DNA from 2 places in the Streptococcus sp. ELY_137 genome. Region 2 is predicted to be linked to the other one. Evidence: predicted binding sites of a transcription regulator. Region 2 holds the regulator's gene; the other holds the start of a gene.
The links. Region 2 encodes Rex, which represses fermentation and respiration genes when NADH is low (regulators of the CRP and FNR family bind a similar motif). Its sites were predicted from a motif close to TTGTGAANTANTTCACAA; they were not measured.
Positions count from the first base shown of each region.

Region 1 (4,188 bases), on a different contig from region 2:
TTGCCTTTAAGACCAAGAGCACGGGCAATATCAGCATAGTCACGCTGAGCGCGGTATTCCTCATAACGCGGATAGACAGAACGTTTCACGTTGCCTGCAACACCGTTGTAGCGGATAACATGCTGCATAGCAATGGCAATGGCTAAACCGTGAGGCAGACCGAACTCACCACCTGTTTTGTGGGCAAGCGAGTGGTTGATTCCTAAGAAGGCATTACCGAAGGCCATACCAGCAATTGTTGACGCATAATGCATGTTTTCTTTGGCTTGTTCCCCACGAAGTGTCGGATTTTTCGGATCGTAGTTGTAGGCATCTTCCAGATTTTCAATGATCAGCTTAATAGCTTCAAGCGACCATGGGCGGGTAAAATCAGAAGCCATGACAGAGACGTAAGATTCCAAAGCGTGGGAGAGAGCATCGAGTCCTGAGAGGGCTGCTGTGCGTTTAGGCACTGTCATAACAAATTCTGGGTCAACAATAGCAACCTGTGGCACAAGCTCGTAATCAGCCAGAGGATATTTAACATGAGTAAAGTCGTCTGTGATAACGGCAAACGGTGTAACCTCAGCTCCTGTACCAGATGTCGTTGGAATACAGAAGAGACGGGTCTCCGTTTGGTGTTTGAACTTAACGATACGTTTACGGATATCGATGAATTTTTGTTGCAACTCAAGGAAGAAGGCACTGACTTGCTCATAGCTATCCAAGAAGTCTGGCTCGCGGTCCAATGATGTTTCATAAATCAAACGGGCAATCTTAGACGCATCAATAGCTGAACCACCACCGATAGCAATAACAGTATCTGGCTTAAAGTCGCGCATTTGCTTAGCGATTTCAATCGTTTGTCCCAGAGTTGGGTCTGGTTTGATCGTGCCATAAAGAGAGGTAACTACCTTTTCATCGCGAAGCGCCAATTGCCCCAAAACCGTGTCAACGAAACCGAACTGTACCATACCAGGGTCTGCTACAATCAGAGCACGCCGCATTGGTTCATAGTCATCTTGTAGATAGGAAATAGCATTCTTTTCATAGTAAGTTTTTTCCGGCAGGCGTACCCATTGAGGGCGGTTACGACGTTTTGCGACTGTTTTAACATTCAAGAGGTCGCCAGTTGATAGATTGTGTGACAATGAATTTTTCCCCCATGATCCTGTTCCCAATGTCAGACTTGCCTTCAAGGCGTCCGTATAAATATCACCGATACCACCGATGGAATCCGGTTGGTTGACCAGAACACGGGACGCTTTTACGCGATCACCGTATTCAGCTACAAATGGGTCAGCCTGAGAACCAATTTGAATTGCCGCATTGTGTCCAGCACCTTGGTAGTCAAGAAGGGCTTCAACAATTTCAATACCGTCTTCACGGTCTTTAGCCTTGTATACAGAAAGCAGAGGGGATAGCTTTTCAGAGGACAGCTTTTCACCGATATTCTTGGCGTCTAATTCAAACAAGAGAACATCTTTGCCTTCTGGTAGATCCACACCAGCGCGCTCACAAATCCAGCGGGCAGACATACCGGCTACTGGTCCATTAACTCCATGATGGTCATTGAAGACGCATTCTTCCAGTTTCTTGTAGTCCTTCTTAGGCACCAAATAGGCACCTTTTTCTTGCATTTTCTTGAGCCATTCCTTATAGATTGGAGCTTCAACAACAGCAGAGTTTTCTGTCGCACAAATCATACCGTTATCAAAGCGTTTTGACATAAGAAGGTCTTCGACAGCACGGTCAATATGAGCCGTCGCATCAACATAGACTGCACCGTTACCAGCACCAACCCCCATTGAAGGGTTACCTGATTTAAGAGCCGCATTGACCATACCAGGGCCGCCTGTTGCTAAGATTGCAGCAATTTTCTTATTGGTAATCAAGGCGTTTGTGTTGGCAATAGAAGGTGTTTCAATCCATTGGATAATATTTTCAGGTGCGCCAGCCTTGATGGCAGCTTTATACATAATTTGAGCTGCATGAACAGAACAACTTTGAGCTGATGGGTGGAAGGCAAAGACAATAGCATTGCGTGTCTTTAAGGCTGCCAAACTCTTGAACATGGTTGTTGAAGTGGGATTTGTTGTTGGGACAATCCCCGCAATAACACCTAGGGGAGCCGCAATGTGAACCTGACCTTTAACCTTATCTTCGCCGATAATGCCTACTGTTTTTTCATGTTTAATTAATTCGTAAATATTTTCAGTAGCAAAATGGTTTTTTATATCTTTATCTTCAACGATACCACGACCCGTTTCCTCGACGGCTTCTTTGGCCAGTTGCAGAGAACTTTCTGAACCAGCAAGAGCCATCGCTGCAATAATTTTATCAACCTGTTCTTGGGTGTAGGTCGCATATTCTTGCTCAGCTTTTAAGGCTTTGTCGATGAGGGAACTGGTGTATTCCTGCGCTAGTTCTTCAACTTTTTCTGCTGCTACCTTTGTTTCTTTAGCCATTAAGGTCTCCTCCAAATGATTAGTGTTTTTCTAAAAAGAATGTCTCGGAAACTTTTTGAAAATTTACTCTCTCAAAAGTTTGTGACTTTCTTCACTTATTAAGTTTACCTTATTTTAGAATAATGTCAAGCTTTTTTGTGAAAAAAATCACATTTTTTTGAGATAGCACTTTAGCCAAACAAATCCAGCACCTTCGATAGTGGTTTAGGGCCCCATCTTTAAAGCTGTTTAAACACAAAAGCATGACCAGACTTAGTAAATAGTTAAAAAAAGACCCTCTATTTCTAGAGAGTCCGAGCGTCTATCTTAAAGTTAGGGTTTGAATAAGACAGCCACTTTTTAAGGAGCTGGGACTTTGCCCAACCCTTATCTTTAGATCAAAGACCTTATCTTAACGACGAAGTCCCAGTGATTTAATCAATTCGCGGTAGCGGTTAACATCAGTACGACGAAGGTAGGCCAAAAGGTTACGACGGTGACCGATTTTTTTCATCAAACCGCGGTAAGTTGCATGATCTTTTTTGTGCTGCTGAATGTGCTCGTTGAGGTGGTTGATTTCCCAAGTCAGCACTGCTACTTGAACTTCTACAGAACCAGTGTCACCTTCGTGACGAGCATATTGAGCAATAATTTCATTTTTTTTCTCTTTTGAAATTGCCATATCTTTTCTCCTTTTATTGCTTCATCCGAGTGGTAGGTTTTGGCCTTCCTACAACCAAGAAGAAGTTAGTTTGTCTTTGCGACCTCTCTATTCTAACAAATTAGCCAGACAGCGTCAACCATACGAGATTATTGGCATATAGAGCTAGTTTACAGGTCTGACATGCCTTATTAGAAACAGCAGGGTCGCTAATCCCAGGCTGAGCAAACCCAAAACAGCAAAGGCTGCTGTCAGTGAAGGTGTCAGATAAGCGATTACACGCAGAGCTAGGGAGGCACAGGCTCCGCCAAGATTACAGCCCAGCAGCACTAGAGTCGTAGCTGTATGCAGCTGTTGCTTAGGGATCGTTTCCGACAGGAGGTTGAAGACATAGGTCACTCCTAAACTGTAGACAAAGCCAGTCAGCAGAGCGCCTAAACTAAGGAAGAAAAGATTGTGAGACAGCCACATTACCAAGAGACCCAGCCCTAAAACAAGAGGAACAAGAGTCAGCAGAGACCGTTTAAAATAGACAACCAGACTACTAAACAAGGCACCTGCTACAATTCCCATCAGCATCATCAAACTGAGTATCAAGCTGGCATCTTGGGCAGTCCCGAGCCTAAAAGCAGACACTATCACTGGAATACGCAGGGTGTTAGCAGAATTGATTAAAATAACGAAGCCAGCGTAAAGAGCAAGGGAGAGAATATAGATTAGCTGCCGCCAAGAGAGAGGAGAACTGGGAGCGGTTCTTTCCTTAGGTAAATCTGATTCTTGGCTGGACTTATCTGGACCGACAAAAAGCAGGTAAAGACCCATGATGATAAATCCCAAGGCGTAGATAGCAAAGGCAGCCGACCATGACAGCGTCAAAAGCTGACCAGCAATAAAGGTCAAAAGAGCAGAACCTAGCACTTCTGCAGATCCCCTCAATCCCAACATTTTAATACGCTCTCGCCCCGTAAAACGCTGGCTGATGATGCTGATAGCACGCGCATTGATAAGACCGATACCAACCCCCAAAACTAGGCGGGACAAAAAGACTAAGCTATAATTTTGATTAAAAATGGGAAATATACCACCTAGGGACAGCAATAA
Region 1 covers NZ_JBZFUL010000008.1:2,803-6,990, reverse strand. The annotation lists gene adhE (bifunctional acetaldehyde-CoA/alcohol dehydrogenase) at 1-2,447, opposite strand, end outside; gene rpsO (30S ribosomal protein S15) at 2,839-3,108, opposite strand; gene AC4HAO_RS06915 (MFS transporter) at 3,253-4,188, opposite strand, start outside.
Region 1: adhE (bifunctional acetaldehyde-CoA/alcohol dehydrogenase) is a predicted target of Rex. The motif match lies at 2,583-2,600, and genes of this name have one in related genera.

Region 2 (4,188 bases):
CTAGTTGGTGGTTTCATTGCTGGTGGGGTAGCACTTTTACTTAAAAAGTACGTCAAGGTTCCTCGTTCTTTAGAAGGTATTAAGTCTATCTTGCTTTTACCCTTGCTTGGTGTTGCTATTACAGGATTCTTGATGCTTCTAGTCAACATCCCAATGGGAGCCATTAATACTGCTCTCAATAACTTCCTAGAAGGCCTGTCAGGTAGTTCTGCCGTCTTGCTGGGCCTTATCGTTGGAGCTATGATGGCTATTGATATGGGTGGACCATTTAATAAGGCAGCTTATATTTTTGGGACAGGGACTTTAACTGCAGATGCTCTGTCCAATGGTGGTTCAGTAGTTATGGCGGCTGTTATGGCTGCAGGTATGGTTCCACCACTTGCCGTTTTTGTGGCAACTCGTATCTTCCCTAATAAATTTAGCCAAGAAGAACGCGATTCTGGTTTAACTAATATTGTGATGGGACTCTCCTTTATCACTGAAGGTGCCATTCCATTTGGCGCAGCTGATCCAGGACGTGCTATCCCAAGCTTTATGGTTGGTTCTGCCCTTACAGGTGCTCTAGTTGGTCTTTCTGGTATCAAACTGATGGCTCCCCATGGTGGTATATTTGTCGTTGCCCTAACGACTAACTGGTGGCTCTACCTTGTTTACGTTGCTCTTGGTGCAGTAGTGTCCGGTATCATCTTTGGCGCTCTTCGTAAAGAACAAGGAGCCTGAGACTTTCCTTATAAAAATCCTCGTTGAAAGGCGAGGATTTTTTCTTTAAGTTAATTAAGGCTCTCAGTGAGAATGATTATGTGGGTCCTATTTTTATGGAATCAACTATGCTAAAATTCTCTCTTCTTTTTTTATCTTACGAATTAAAAGGTAGGAGGAACTTTATGTATACTATTGAAATTCATCAGGATACTTTACGTCCCCGAGAGCGTCTATTAGCTCAAGGGGCAGAACAGTTGAGCAATCAAGAATTATTAGCAATTTTATTGAGAACTGGGACTAAGCAGCAGCATGTTTTATCCTTAGCCAATAATATTTTAGAAGCTTTAGATAACCTAGCAGATTTTCGGTTGCTATCTTTGGAAGAATTACAGGCAATTTCTGGTATTGGTCGTGTGAAATCCATTGAAATTAAGGCTATGTTAGAATTTGCTAAAAGAGTTAACCAAGCTGCGAACACTTCGGGCGAACGTATTATTTCCAGTGAGCAGCTAGCAAAGAAAATGATTGCTGATTTAAGGGATAAACGTCAAGAACATCTTGTTGCTCTTTATTTAGATACACAAAATCGTCTGATTAAGCAACAAACAATTTTTATTGGCAGTGTCCGTCATTCAATTGCTGAGCCAAGGGAGATTTTGCACTATGCCTGCAAGGTTATGGCAACTTCAGTTATCATTGCCCATAACCATCCGTCTGGACAGTCTAACCCTAGTCAGCATGATATCACCTTTACGAAAAAAATAAAACGATGCTGTGATGATCTGGGGGTAGAACTCCTAGATCACATCATCGTTGGTTCAGGTAGTTATTATAGCTTTCGAGAAGAAACGGACCTTATTATTTAAAGTTCATTGACAAAATAGTTGAAGAGTTCCTGATCGGCTTTTCGGTTACCAATAAGCAATTCCGGGTGCCATTGCACACCCATGAAGTGGATGTCGGGGTGATTAGATTCAACGGCCTCGATCGTTTGATCGTTTGGATCTTCAGCAATAACATCTAAAAAAGGAGAAAGTTCCTTGATACTTTGGTGATGAAAAGAATTGATAGAGCTTTGAGTACCATAAATCTCAGCTAACCTAGTATGATCTTTAACCGCCATATCATGATAGAGGTAGTCTGACGGTTTATCTTGCCAGTGATTCTCTATTGCTTGATTGAGACTGCCTCCCAATGCAACATTCATCAGCTGGGTGCCGCGACAGACAGAAAAAATAGGTTTTTCTTGACGAATTGCCTCATCAATAATCGCAAATTCAAAATCATCTCGACGCCGCAAAAAATCATTATCGCTAGCTTGATTCACTTCGTGATAAAAGTCGGGATCCACATTTTGACCGCCGATTAAGAGGACTTTATCAACCATAGAGACATAGGGCTTGGCATCTTCTATTTTTCCAATAGGGAATAAAAGCGGGAGACCGCCGGCTTTTTTGACACCCTCAACAAAGCCTGTTGGAGCGTAGCTCCAAGGAATATCATCATTGGGATTGGGTCTTTCATTAGTAGTAATGCCGATAATAGGCTTTGATTTCATAGGCAACCTCCTAGATAAGAATTGGGTAACATAAGTCGAAAATAGGATCGGGGTTCTGGAACAGTCATGTCAATGTTAGGTAATTATTGGCTCTGATTCATAAAATACAGGAGGGTTTGTAACTCACTAGTTAAATCAACATACTGGACAAATACGCCCTTAGGAAGACTAAGGTTAACAGGTGAAAAGCTAAGAATACCTTTGATACCAGATTGGACTAATTGCTCTGAGACCTCCTGCGCCTTAACACTGGGAACTGTTAGAATGGCGGTATGGCAGTCAGCACCATCCAAGCGATCTTTTATAGTCGAGATACCATAAATAGGAATATCGTCATCGGTTTTTGTGCCTACAAGTACATTATCATCGGTATCAAAAGCCATAATAATCTTCATTTTATTGCGTTCATGGAAGCGGTAGTGGAGCAAGGCTCGCCCCATATTCCCGCAGCCTACCAAAGCTACATTTGTGATAGAGTGATCGTGAAGAATATCGGCAAAAAAATTCATTAATTTTCTAACATCATAGCCAAATCCTCGGCGCCCTAATTCTCCAAAATAAGAGAAGTCTCGACGAACGGTGGCAGAGTCAATCCCAATCGCTTCAGCAATCTGCTTAGAGCTAGCTTTTTCAATATTTTCAGCATAAAAACGTTTGAAAGTTCTATAGTAAAGCGACAAACGTTTGGCCGTAGCCTTAGGAATAGATTTATCAATAGCCATAGAAACTATATCTCCAATCCTTTAGAGTTCAATACTACCTTAATTGTAGAATAAGTTTGTGAAAACTGCAACAAATTAGTGATAAAAAAATCCTATGGTTATCATCGAATTCTTTTATCGATTCACAAAAAGACTAAATCTCCGTTTTAGTGAACACATCGCGCTCAACCAAGCTATCCATTAAGAAATAGAATTTATCTTGAATAATACGCGTTTTATCCGTCTTAAAAATGTTAACCTGCCGCAAGCCAGACTGATCCGTAATAATAAGTTTGAAAGATTGTAAGTCCTTATTGATCGTAATTTTAAGTGGGAAGCCGTTACCAGAATTTGGAATTTCCTCCAAAAGGCGATTCAGTTCGTAGTGGCCTAGCTTGTTCTGGGTAAAGGTCATATCACCCAAGGTGTACTTCTTAAGATTAGGGTTAATAGAGTAGCTGTAGTGACAATCAGGAAGATAGATCGTTTTTTCAAAAGCCATAATTATTTGATAAGCTCCTTTATTTGATGGGCTAAAAGCTGTAGGTCTTCAGCTGTATTTAATTCTGAAAGACTAATGCGAATAGATTCTTGTAATCTTGGTGAATCAGCTCCGTACAGAGCTGTTAGAACATGGCTAGGATCGACTGTACCTGCAGTGCAGGCAGAACCAGTCGAAACTGCAAATCCAGCCAAGTCCAGCTGTGTTAGTAACAGTCCATTATTGACATTAGGAAAGCCAATATTGATGACATGGGGCATAGCAGTATTCCCACCGTTTAGGTAATAATCAAGGCCTTCTATCTTGGATAAGAAGATTTGACGCAGTTGACTGACCTTTTGGAAATTTTGTTCTAAATACTCTTGGGTTTCTCTAAGTGCTTGAGCCATACCAGCGATACCAATTATATTTTCAGTGCTGGCCCGCTTCTTATTTTCTTGTTCGCCACCATGCAGTAGGCTATCTATATAATGAGGCTGTGCGTAAAGGAACCCCACCCCTTTGGGACCATGAAATTTATGGGCAGAAGCAGAAAGAAAATCGATACCCAGCTGTTCTGGAATAATTTTCACCTTGCCTATAGCTTGAACAGCATCAACATGAAAAACAGCTTGGTGATCTACTAAAATTTTACCGAACTCAGCGATGGGCAAAAGAGTGCCAGTTTCATTATTAGCAAACATGGCACTGACTAATATAGTGTCCTCGCGCAAGGCCTTAGATAG
Region 2 covers NZ_JBZFUL010000002.1:102,933-107,120, forward strand. The annotation lists gene AC4HAO_RS02550 (PTS fructose transporter subunit IIABC) at 1-720, shown strand, start outside; gene radC (RadC family protein) at 885-1,568, shown strand; gene AC4HAO_RS02560 (gamma-glutamyl-gamma-aminobutyrate hydrolase family protein) at 1,565-2,260, opposite strand; gene AC4HAO_RS02565 (redox-sensing transcriptional repressor Rex) at 2,344-2,982, opposite strand; gene AC4HAO_RS02570 (DUF1831 domain-containing protein) at 3,116-3,463, opposite strand; gene AC4HAO_RS02575 (cysteine desulfurase family protein) at 3,466-4,188, opposite strand, start outside.